Regions from separate parts of the Caloranaerobacter ferrireducens genome, predicted to be linked through region 2. Evidence: riboswitches for the same ligand, from Rfam matches in the RefSeq annotation. Region 2 holds a riboswitch; the other holds the start of a gene.
The links. Region 2 has a riboswitch for FMN ahead of ribD (bifunctional diaminohydroxyphosphoribosylaminopyrimidine deaminase/5-amino-6-(5-phosphoribosylamino)uracil reductase RibD). Riboswitches for the same ligand answer to the same signal wherever they lie in the genome.
Positions count from the first base shown of each region.

Region 1: another riboswitch for FMN. It lies ahead of BFN48_RS07780 (ECF transporter S component); the one in region 2 lies ahead of ribD (bifunctional diaminohydroxyphosphoribosylaminopyrimidine deaminase/5-amino-6-(5-phosphoribosylamino)uracil reductase RibD).

Region 1 covers NZ_MDJR01000004.1:103,071-109,469, reverse strand. Annotated here, with positions in the region: gene BFN48_RS07795 (MTP-1 family protein) at 1-88, shown strand, start outside; gene BFN48_RS07790 (hybrid sensor histidine kinase/response regulator) at 294-2,591, shown strand; gene BFN48_RS07785 (amidohydrolase) at 2,569-3,729, shown strand; FMN riboswitch at 3,902-4,019, shown strand; gene BFN48_RS07780 (ECF transporter S component) at 4,231-4,833, shown strand; gene BFN48_RS07775 (pyridoxal phosphate-dependent aminotransferase) at 5,018-6,202, shown strand; gene tsaE (tRNA (adenosine(37)-N6)-threonylcarbamoyltransferase complex ATPase subunit type 1 TsaE) at 6,244-6,399, shown strand, end outside.
Region 2 covers NZ_MDJR01000005.1:89,389-95,787, forward strand. Annotated here, with positions in the region: gene BFN48_RS08690 (bifunctional 3,4-dihydroxy-2-butanone-4-phosphate synthase/GTP cyclohydrolase II) at 1-743, opposite strand, end outside; gene BFN48_RS08695 (riboflavin synthase) at 758-1,408, opposite strand; gene ribD (bifunctional diaminohydroxyphosphoribosylaminopyrimidine deaminase/5-amino-6-(5-phosphoribosylamino)uracil reductase RibD) at 1,410-2,516, opposite strand; FMN riboswitch at 2,605-2,722, opposite strand; gene BFN48_RS08705 (CLC_0170 family protein) at 2,919-3,134, shown strand; gene BFN48_RS08710 (spore germination protein) at 3,146-4,696, shown strand; gene BFN48_RS08715 (GerAB/ArcD/ProY family transporter) at 4,719-5,822, shown strand; gene BFN48_RS08720 (Ger(x)C family spore germination protein) at 5,815-6,399, shown strand, end outside.

The DNA of each region.
Region 1 (6,399 bases), on a different contig from region 2:
CTATGCAGGGATAGCCGATGCAGAAGCTCATAAAATTTTGATTCCAGATCCATTTTTAGAATATGAAGAATTAAATATATCTATTTAAATTTAAAAATGAAAATCCCCCTTTATCTAAACAAAGGCGCACTTGAGTGTGTCTTTGTTTATTATAAAGTTGTTTATGAATATTGAAAACGGAAAATATTAAAAAAATTTAATATTTTTTTAATAAAAAAAGAGGGATTTTTGTAATTTTGTAGAACTTACACAAAAAGTTCTCATCTTCAAGCTTACTTAAGGGGGTAGTCATTTTGTGTAATGGTAGAGATATAAAGTATATTAGCGGGGCTTTTTGTGGAATTTTAAGTTCAAGTATATTAAATTCTAAAAAGAATCATTTAAAAAATCTTATTTTACAGGTTATTAAAAATGGTGGCTGCTTCATTTATGTATATAACTTTATTAGTCAATTGCATACAGAAAAAGAGAAGTTAGAAAAATGGGGATTAGCAATAGATGAGCTGGTAAAAAGTGGAAGGCTTATATTTATCTCTGCTCAAAAAAAATACTTCAAAGACGGACTACTCCAAGTAGAAAATGTAGTGAAATTCTATGAGAACCTAATTAATAATTGTTGTAAAAAAGGATGCGAAAAAATAGTAATATATGGAATTAGAGATGATTTTTATAATAATAAAACGGATTTAGAGGTACTACATGAATATCACAAGCAAATTAAAAAATTTGCTAAAGAGAAGGGAATTATGATTATAAAAGAGTATTTAATTGATAATTTTACTGAAGAACATTTCTATCGTTTAGTTCCTCTTCATGATGTTTTTATTTTAAGGAATAATGATAGCGTAAATGTATTTCGTATAGATAACCCTAACGAGATAGAACTTTTTTATAAATATTTAAGAATTTTATACTTAGATAAAGTTGAATTATATAAAGAGAATAAGAAACTTGAATTGTTAAATGAACTTATTCTGGATATCTCATATAAACATAATAGCAGACATCTATTGGAAACAGCATTAGAAAAAATTTGTAAAGTAGTAAATGCTAGCTTTGGATTGATTTTTACATATTTAGATACTGAATTTAATTTAGAATTTATAATAAAGTACAATTTGCCTTATGAAATTGATAAATATATTACAAGATATATTACAAGTCGAACTTTAAGCAAAAACGGACTTCGAGAGAAATTCAGACAGGGAATAGAAGTCTATGATGTCAGTAAATTAGAAAGTTGCAATAAGGCCAGACTAATGAATGAACTTGGTATTAAATCATTTGTTGAGATACCTATAGGTAAAGATGAAAACAGTCCTATTGCATTTCTTGTATTAGCCTCTTATAACAGTAGACAGCATTTCTATCATCATATGTCTTTCCTAAAAGCAATTGGCAATACAATACTAGCTTTGTTGGATAAGCAAAAACAAATCGAGAAGCATCAAGAGGATTTGTTAAAAGCTGAAAAGCTTAAGACATTAGGTGAACTTGCTGGAGGAATAGCACATGATTTTAATAATATATTGACTACTATCATAGGTCTATCTCAACTGCTTTTATATCAGGTACAAGATGAAAATATAAAGAAAAATCTGGAAATAATATATAATTCGGCTCTTGATGGCAAGGCGATAGTTAACAAAATACAGAAAATCACGAGGAAAAAAGTAAGTTCTAACAAGAAGTCAATACTTCTTAATAGTATTGTGGAAACTTCAATAGATATGGCAAGACCTAAATGGAATAACATCTATGCCGTAAAAGGAAAAGAATTTACTTTAGTGAAAGAGTTGAACTCAAACAGCTATATATATTGTGATGCTCACGAGATAAGGGAGGTAATTCTTAATATAATATTGAATGCTATAGATTCTATGGAAAATGGAGGCAAGTTGACGGTAACAACTTATGACAGAGGAGATAAGGCTTATGTTTGTATTGAAGATACAGGATGTGGAATACCAGATGAAGTTAAAGACAGAATTTTTGAACCGTTTTTTAGTACAAAGGAATCTAGAGGAACAGGTTTAGGCTTAAGTATAGCTAAAAATATAATAGCCAGCTATAATGGGAGTATAGAAGTAGAGAGTGAAGTTGGAGTAGGAACAAAGTTTACTATTTCATTTAATAGACATCAAAAAGGGGAAAAATATGCTGATGATGATAACATTTTACCGAAGTTTAATGGACTAAATGTGTTAATTGTAGATGATAAGGCTCATGTAGCATACTCTTTAAAAAAGATGCTTAGGATAGTTGGAATAGAATCTGATATTGAAACTAATAGTAATAATGTTTTAAAGAGACTATCTAGAAAGGAATATGATATAATAATTTGTGATTTAGCTATGCCGAAGATGAATGGTATTAGGCTTTCTAAACAAATAAAAAGTGTTAAAAAGGATTTGAAAATTATCCTGATGACAGGATGGCCCAATGACTTAGAGGGACAAGATTTAAGTGAAATAGAATATATAATGCATAAGCCTTGTACAATTAAAGAGGTTATTAAAGCTGTAAAAAACGTAATTGATAAAAAGAGAGAATTGGAGGGAAAAAGAAATGTTATTAATTCAAAACGGTAAAATTTTGACTATGACTGGAGAAATAATTGAAAATGGGAGTATTTTAATAGAAAATGGAAAGATTAAGGAAGTGGGTAAAGACATAGTTGTACCACTAGATGTTGAAGTAATTGATGCTAAAGGAAAACTTGTAACTCCAGGATTAATTGATGCACATTGTCATTTAGGATTATGGGAAGATGGTATAGGTTTTGAAGGAGATGACGGCAATGAGTGGGTTGACCCAATAACTCCACATTTGAGAGCTATTGATGGTATAAATCCTATGGATAGAACGTTTAAAGAGGCATATGAAGGTGGCGTTACATGTGTAGCGACAGGCCCAGGTAGTGCTAATGTAGTTGGAGGACAATTTGCAGCCATAAAGACATATGGAGATAGAATAGATGATATGATTGTAAAAGAACCTTTGGCTATGAAAATAGCTTTTGGAGAAAATCCTAAGAGGGTTTATCATAGTCAAAAGAAATCTCCAATTACAAGGATGGCAACTGCAGCAAAACTTAGGGAAACACTTTTTAAAGCTAAAAGATATGTTGAGAAATTAGAAAAAGCTAAAGAAGATGAATCAAAAATGCCTGAATTTGATATTAAAATGGAAGCTATGGCAAAGGTAATTAGAAAAGAAATACCGCTTAAGGCTCATGCTCATAGAGCAGATGATATACTAACAGCTATAAGGATAGCTAAGGAGTTTGATGTAGATATAACTTTAGATCATTGTACTGAAGGTCATTTAATTGTAGAACATTTAGTAAAAGAAGGTAAATATGCTATAGTTGGTCCAAGTTTAACTGATAGAAGTAAATTTGAACTTAAGAATTTAACTTTTGAAACTCCTGGAATATTACAAAAAGCTGGTGTTAAAGTTGCAATAATGACAGATTCGCCAGTAATACCATTGCAGTATTTACCTCTTTGTGCTGGACTTGCTGTAAAAGCAGGTATGGATGAAATGGAAGCATTTAAAGCTATAACTATAAATGCTGCTGAAATATTAGGAATAGATGATAGAGTTGGAAGTATTGAAGTAGGTAAAGATGCTGATATCGTTATATTTGATGGTCATCCATTAAGAGATGTTGATTGTAAAGTATATGTAACAATAATTGATGGTAAGGTGGTTTATAAAAGATAGGTGCTAGGTACTGGGGACTAGGTACTTGGTACTGGGTGCTGGCTATACGTCATTGGCTTTTCGCTTTTCGACAGTCGAATGCCGAGTAGCGAATAGCGAAAGACGGTATTTTACTTCTTGACAAAAATAGATAATAATGTGATAATAAAGTTAAGAATTAAATATATTTCTTTCTAGTCTTCAGGGCAGGGTGAAATTCCCGACCGGCGGTATAGCCCGCGAGCTGCATTGCAGTTGACCTGGTGAGATTCCAGGGCCGACAGTTAAAGTCTGGATGGGAGAAGATTAGTACAATTGTTGTGTATGTATGCTCCTGAAGATCGTCTTCAGGAGCTTTTAATTTATAATTCATAGGAAATTATATACTTTATTAAATCGTGGATAATTAACAATATAATTTCCGTTTATGGATTTCAACAAAATCATCCTTGTTGTTTTAAAATTGAGGATTTTGTTACTAATCCTCCCGTGAAAAAAGAAAAAATATAATGGAGGGGTATCATGTTAACACTAAAAGAAAGACTTAATACTAGAATGCTTACTAAAATATCTGTTTTATCAGTACTTGCATTTCTTATTATGTATATTGAAGTACCTTTATGGTTTACACCAGAGTTTCTAAAGATTGACTTAAGTGATATACCTGCTTTAATAGGAGCTTTTGCATTAGGTCCTATGGCTGGAGTTATAATTGAATTTGTTAAAAATATACTTCATCTTGTAATTAAAGGAACTGTAACTATGGGAGTTGGAGAGTTAGCCAATTTCTTAGTAGGAAGCGTATTAGTTTATACTGCAAGTTATATCTATCTTAAGAAAAAAACATTTAAAAATGCAGTTTTAGGTATGGTTATAGGGACTGTAATGATGACGCTTGTAGCTTCTTTATCAAATTATTACTTCTTAATACCGTTTTATGCAAAACTGTTTGGTGCTCCGATAGATGCTTTTGTTGAAATGGGTGCCAAAGTTAATAAATTTGTTGCTGACTATAAAACTTTTATCTTATTTGCAATAGTTCCTTTCAATTTATTAAAAGGGATAATTGTATCATTGGCTACGATCGTATTGTATAAGAAAATATCACCAATTTTACACAAGTAATTGAGAATCGAGGGCATAGCCCTCGATTTTACATTTTTTTGACGAATAGCGAATGACGAGTAGCGAATAACGAACTACGGAAATTATATTTAAAATTATCTTTAAAATTAATAGGAATATAATTTCCTATGGATTATAATAAAAATATATGGTGATAAAGAACAATATAAAGGGGAGAGAGTAGATGCTATCTAAAAGATTAAACAATATTACTCCGTCATTTACAATTGGTATAAGTAATAAGGTTCAAAAACTTAGAGAAGAAGGTCTAGACATAATTAATCTAAGTATTGGAGAACCAGATTTTTTTACTCCAGATAAAGCGAAAGAAGAAGCGATTAAGGCTATACATAATAATAAAACAAAATATGACTCCGCTTCAGGTTTAAAGGAACTAAAAAAAGTTATTCAAAACAAACTTTGGACTGAAAATGGAATCAATTATGAAGTTGATGAGATAGTTGTGTCTAGTGGAGCTAAACATTCTATAACTAATTCATTATTAGCTTTGTTAGATGAAGGGGACGAGGTGCTTATACCTAAGCCATATTGGGTAAGTTATCCTGAGATGGTTAAATTGGTAGGAGGAAAACCTGTATTTGTAGAAACAGATAAATCTAACAATTTCAAGGTTACAGTTGAAGAATTGAAAGAGGCTCAAAGTTCAAGGACAAAGGCGATAATAATTTCGAATCCATCAAATCCAGCTGGAAGTATATATAGAGAAAAAGAGTTAATTCCTATAGTTAAGTTTTGTTTAGAGAACAATATATATATAATTTCAGATGAAATATATGAAAAGATACGCTATATTGACGATTATAAAAGTATTGCTGCTATTTCTAAGGAAGCTAAAGATATAACAATAACTATAAATGGACTTTCTAAATCAGCTTCTATGACTGGATGGAGAGTAGGATATTCAGCTTCTAATAAAGAAATAGCCAAAGCTATTTCTACTATACAAGGGCATTTAGTTTCTCATCCTTCAACAATATCACAATGGGCAGCATTCGGAGCACTATCTTATTGTGAAGAAGAAATAAATGAGATGGTTAAGGTTTATAAAAGTCGTAGAGATAGGATAGTTTCAATATTAAATAAAATAAAACCATTATCATTTATTTATCCTGAAGGAGCTTTTTACTTATTTATCGACATTTCGCAATTAAAGCAAAATATGAATTATGATGGGAGTTTTTCTATTCATTTCGCAGACAGATTACTTGAAGAAAGTAAGGTAGCTGTTGTACCTGGCATAGCTTTTGGAATGGATGATTATATAAGGATTTCTTATGCATGTAGTATAGATACGTTAACAGAAGGATTAAATAGAATTGCAGAATTCATACAAAAAATTAGCAGATAGACTTTACAATTATTTGTTACTATGATACATAAGATGAGGGAATGAAAATAAGGAAGGATGAAATTATGGTTAAGATAAAAACAAACAGTCCTGAAGAAACTAATTTTTTTGGATATAAATTAGGAACACTTTTAAAAAGTGGGGATGTTTTGTGTTTAAATGGTGATTTAGGAGCGGGAAAAACAACATTAACACAA
Region 2 (6,399 bases):
GGTTCATCTCCAGCTATATTACCTTTTACTAAAGCTATATGGTGTTCGTCGTTTAATTTATTCTGATATCCAATTATTTTGAATTTTCCATATTTTGTAGGCATATCAGCTTCTGCAACTTTTTTTATTAAGATTTCATTTTTTCTCCTATAGGATATTAAATCTGCTATAGTAATTATTTTGAGACTATGTTTTTTTGCAAATTTTATAAGTTGTGGAAGTCTTGCCATAGTACCGTCATCATTCATAATTTCACAAATTACACCTGCTGGGTATAAATTAGCAAGTCTGGCCAGGTCTACTGCAGCCTCCGTGTGTCCAGCTCTTTTTAAAACTCCACCTTGTCTTGCTTCAAGAGGAAATACATGGCCTGGTCTTTTAAAATCTTCAGGTTTAGCATTTTTATCTAAAACTTTTTTTATAGTAAGAGCTCTTTCGAAAGCTGAAATACCTGTTTTAGTTTCTTTAGCATCTATTGATATCGTAAAGGCAGTCGAATGTGAGTCAGTATTTACGCTAACCATTTGGGGTATATCAAGTGCTTTAAGTCTTTCAGAAATTATAGGCATGCAGATAAGCCCTCTTCCGAATTTAGTCATGAAGTTAATTGCTTTTGGTGTAACTTTTTCTGCTGCCATTACAAGGTCGCCTTCATTTTCTCTGTCTTCATCATCTACTACGATAATCATTTTACCCTGCTTTATATCTACTATAGCTTCTTCTATAGTATTGAATTTAAACAAATTTATCACCTCTTTTATATAAATCCGTGTTCTTTTAGGAAATCCATATCTATACCTTTATCATCTTTTGTTTCCTTGCTGTAAATTAGGAATTTTTCGATATATTTTCCTATCATATCACATTCTAGATTAACTTCATCACCTAAAGATTTTTCTATAAGTGTTGTGACTTTTTTAGTATGGGGGATTATAGATACTTTAAATGTTTTATTATCAATGTAGGCTACTGTTAAGCTAATACCGTCAATGGCAATAGAACCTTTGTAGATGATATATTTCAACAATTCTTCAGGAGGTTTTATAGTAACCCATATTGCATTATCTTCTTTGTCAAATGACAGTATTTTACCTGTTCCATCGATATGACCGCTTACTAAATGTCCTCCTAGTCTATCGCCTAGTCTTAATGCTCTTTCGAGATTAACCTTACTTCCTGGCGCTAAATTTTTTAGATTACTTTTCCTAATAGTTTCAGGCATGACGTCTACGCTGAATGTATTATCAGTAAAATCTGTAACCGTTAAACATATTCCGTTTGTGCTAATACTATCTCCGATTTTTATGTCTTCCAATACTTTCTTTGCTTTTATGACTATTTTTACAGATTTAGTTCCCTTTAAAATCGATTTAACTATACCTACTTCTTCAACAAGACCAGTGAACAAGTTAATCACCTCCTTTGTTTCGTACATATCCTTCTATCATAATATCTTCATCTAACTTATGAATTTTAATATTATCTATGCAAAAAGAGTCTTTTATAAAGGGAACACCATCTCCATCTACAGGAGTTTTGGACAGATGACCACCGATTATTTTAGGTGCTATAAAGAAGTTTATTTTATCAACTATATTGGATTTTAAAGCGGAATAATTGAGAGTTCCTCCGCCTTCTAGAAGAACGCTGTCTATACCCATTTTACCCAACTTTTTCATAAGATAATTTAAGTCTACTTTGCCGTTTATAGTTGGTGCTGTTAAGACTTCTACTCCCAGGTCTTTAAGTTTTTTGATTTTGTTTTTGTCAGCTAAAATCGTAGTAGCTACTATAGTTTTTGCATCAGATATACCTTTAACTACTTTTGAGTCTAAAGGTATTTTGCATCTGCTATCCACAATAATTCTTACAGGATTTTTTCCTTTAAAATTCTTTAACCTTACTGTAAGTTGAGGGTCATCAACTATGACTGTATTTATTCCTACCATTATGGCACTGTATCTGTGCCTTAATTTATGAACGTACTGCCTAGAAGTTTCACTAGTAATCCATTTAGAATCAGAAAACTTTGTAGCTATCTTTCCATCTAGAGTCATTGCAGTTTTCAAGAGGCAGAAAGGAACTTTGGTTGTAATATATTTTATAAAGATTTCATTGAGTTTTTTTGCTTCATCTTCTAATATGCCTATTTCTACTTCAATTCCATTATTCTTAAGTATTTCTACACCTCTACCAGAAATTAAAGGGTTAGGGTCCAAGGTTGCTATAACAACTTTTTTAATACCGCTGCTTATTATTCTATTAACACAGGGAGGAGTTCTCCCAAAATGAGAACAGGGTTCTAAGGTTACATACATGATTGAATCTTCTGGATTTTCAATAACTGAATTTAAAGCTTCAACTTCTGCATGGTTTCCGCCAAAGTATTTATGATAGCCCTCGCCTATAATATTGTCATTCTTAACAATAACACAGCCTACCATCGGATTTGGGTTTACAAAACCAGCACCTTTTTCTGCCAATTCCAGTGCTTTTTTCATGTATTTTATATCCATTATCAATTGCCCCCATATATATAAAATAAAGCCCTGAAGTCAAAACTTCAGGGCATAAAATTTCAAAAAATATAGAATGATACAAATATTTTTCCTTCTTCCATCCAGACTATACTGTCGGCTCTGGAATTTCACCAGATCAACCGCTACTGCGGCTCGCGGGCTGTACCGCCGGTCGGGAATTTCACCCTGCCCTGAAGGAAATAAACATGTTCTATTATCATATTTAATTGTTTAAATAAAGCATATCATTATTGGATTTTAAAATCAAGTTTTTATATCAATTTCAAATAATTTCTTTTAATGAAACGTAAGCGAGTAATACTTCATTTTTTGCATAACATTGCATGTTATTGCAAATATTATATTTAACAAAAAAGTGGAAACCATAGAGGTGATATTTTGTCTTTAATAAAGTCAGTTATAAATGAACTTAAAGAGTTATATAGCTTATATATGGTTTTTTTAGTAGTGTTTATAGGTTTATTTACATATTTTGCTGATGGAATACACTTAAAAACTAAGGGAAATATTAAAGAATCGACTTTAGCAAAAATAATAGGAATTGTATATATAATTGGAGGACCATTATTTTATGTTTTACTTAAGATTTTGTGAGGAGGAGCTAAATGCCACTTAGGAAAAGAAATAAAAAAGAAGATACTAAACAAAAAAATAGCATATCTATATCAAAAGACATAGACATGAATTTGAAAAAGATAAAAGAGATATTGAAAGATTGTGATGACATAGTTTATAGAGAATTTACAGTTGGAGAAAGACAAAATTTCAGATTTGCAATTGTATATGTAGATGGTCTTGCTGACAAAATGCTAGTAAGCGATTATGTATTAGAATCCCTTATGCATCAGGCTAGAGGGTTAGAACCTAATCCTAATGGTGTTAAAAATAATTTATATGAATTAGTTAAAAAAGGGAATATTGCGATTACAGAGATAAAAGAAGTAGAAACTTTAAATGAGGCAATAGATAACATACTAGCAGGTGAAACAATACTTTTAATAAATAGATATCAAAAGATTATAATCGTATCGTCTCGTGGATGGCCTGTAAGAGGTTTGGCAGAACCTCAGACAGAGACAGTGATAAGAGGTCCAAGAGATGGTTTTGTAGAAACGCTTAAAGTCAATACTACATTGGTTAGAAGAAGAATAAGAGACCCTAAGCTTAAAATAAAAAACATGCAGATTGGCAGAAGGTCTAAAACAGATGTAGCTGTACTCTATATAGAGGATGTAGCAAATAAAGAGCTTGTTGAAGAGGTTATAAAGAGGCTTAAGACTATTAAAGTAGATGTAGTTTTAGAGAGTGGGATTATAGAGCAGTTTATAGAAGATAATTGGATATCACCTTTTCCACAGGTAGAGAATACAGAAAGACCTGATGCTGTAGCAGCAGCCTTATATGAAGGAAGAGTTGCTATACTTATTGATAATACACCTTTTGCACTTATAGTACCAGTAACTATTAGTACTTTACTACAGTCTTCTGAAGATTATTATGAAAGATGGATTATTACTTCTTTAATTAGAATTTTGAGATATATTGCATCTTTCATGGCTTTGTTATTACCTTCTATTTATATAGCAGTTACAGCATATCATCCAGGGATGCTTCCGACACAATTAGCTTTATATGTGGCAGCAACAAGAGAAGGAGTGCCATTCCCTGCTATTATTGAAGCATTTATTATGGAGGTTACTATAGAACTTCTTAGAGAAGCAGGTATGAGATTATCAGGACCTATTGGTACTACTATAGGTATAGTTGGAGGTTTAGTAATAGGTCAAGCAGCCGTTGAAGCAGGAATCGTGAGTCCTATGATGGTTATTATAGTTGCACTTACAACAATAGCATCATTTGCTGTACCTAGCTACAATATTGCAACGGGTTTTCGTTTTGTAAGGTTTGGTATAATGATTTTTTCAGCGATATTAGGGTTATACGGTATAATGTTAGCTTTATTAATATTAGGGACTCATTTGGTTAGATTAGAAAGTTTTGGGGTACCTTATATGTCACCTTATGTTTCTTTTAGTGAAACATATAACGACTTGAAGGATAGTTTAGTTAGAATGCCTATTCAGACTATGAAAAGAAGACCTAAATTTACAAATGTTTACGATAAAGACAGAATATTTTCTGACAGCGAAGAATAAGGGGTAAGAAGGTGCATAAGGAATGCTTAAAGGCAACGATAAGATATCAGCAAATCAAGTGATGTTTATTTTGCTTACGACAATCATTGGAGTAGGAATATTATCACTTCCCAGAAGTGTAGTTGAAAAGGCTAGTACTGACGGATGGATTCTAATAATATTAGGTGGAATTACTGCATGTATTTTAACTGCAATATCAGTGAAGTTAGTTAATATGTTTACAAATAAAACTGTAGTGGAGTTTGGAAGAGAGTTAATTACAACTCCTATTTCTAATATTGTTTCAATTATATTATTTGTATACTTTATTATATTTTCTGCATTTGAAATAAGAATTTTTGCAGAGGTTGTTAAAATGTTTCTATTAGATGATACTCCAACAGAAATTATTATAATTTCAATGCTTTTTGTTAGTGCATATTTAGTAAGAGGAGGAATAGAAGGGTTAGCTAGAATGGCAGAATTAATACTGCCTGTAGTTGTTATACCCGTATTTTTATTACTATTGTCTTTAATTCCAGATTTAGATTTTACTAATCTTTTACCAATTTTTAGAACAAATCCGTTAGATATTATTAAATCTGTCCATATAACTTTTTTTAGTTTTATGGGGTATGAATTGATATTACTTATTTCAGCTTATGTGAAAGATACTGAAAACCTTATGAAATTCAATATCTTATCAATATTAATTGTAACACTTGTTTATATATCCTTTTTTGTAGTTTCATTAAGTAGGTTTGGTGAAAATGAAGTAAAGCACTTACTGTGGCCAACATTATCTCTTATGAAAACTATAGATTTACCAGGAGCTTTTATTGAAAACATAGAAGGTATAGTAATGGGGCTTTGGGTTTTGTCGGTATTTGCATCTTTATCTCCATTTTATTATTCAGCTGCTTTAATTTTGTGTAAATTATGTAGATTAAAAGAGCATAAATATTTTGTATTGCCAATAATGCCTTTTATTTACATATTATCTTTAGTTCCTGATAATATAGCATCAGCTTATGATATCATGGAAAAGTTTACTAATTATTTAGGAACTTTTGTAGTTGTAATTATACCGATTGGTTACTTGATTGTAGCTCTAATTAGGAATAAGGGGGCTGCTAATAATGGTTAAGCTAAGTAAAACAATTATCGTTCTCATGTGTGTAATAATACTAACAGGATGTTGGGATAAAGTTGAAATAAATGATAGAGCTTTTATTTCAGCAATAGGAGTAGATGTGCAAAGAGAGGGAGGAGAGCTTGATAAAAACAAAACAGGGTATAAAAAACTTATTGTAACTTTTGTTTTCCCTAACGTTAAGGCAATTAGAAAAGGTGGCGGAGGCGAAAAGCCAAGATTTATTTTAAGTAGTATGGGACAAAACATATTTCATGTTTCTAATACACTGACAACTAGATCTAATAAGACAATGTTCTTTGGACATACTAAGGCGATAATTATTGGAGAAAAAGTTGTTAGAGACAGTGAAACGTTAAAGCATATATTTGATGAGCTTGAGAGATCTCATGCAATAGGTAGGAAAGTAGGTGTTTTTATATCTCAGGGAGAAGCAAAAAAGGTTATAGAAATAGAGCCTAGTTTAGAGTCTGTTACAGGAACATATTTAGCAGGATTATCTAAAGCACAAGAAAGGAGCTCTAGATTCACTCCCAAAACTATTGGAGATATTTTACCGAGTTTGCATGAT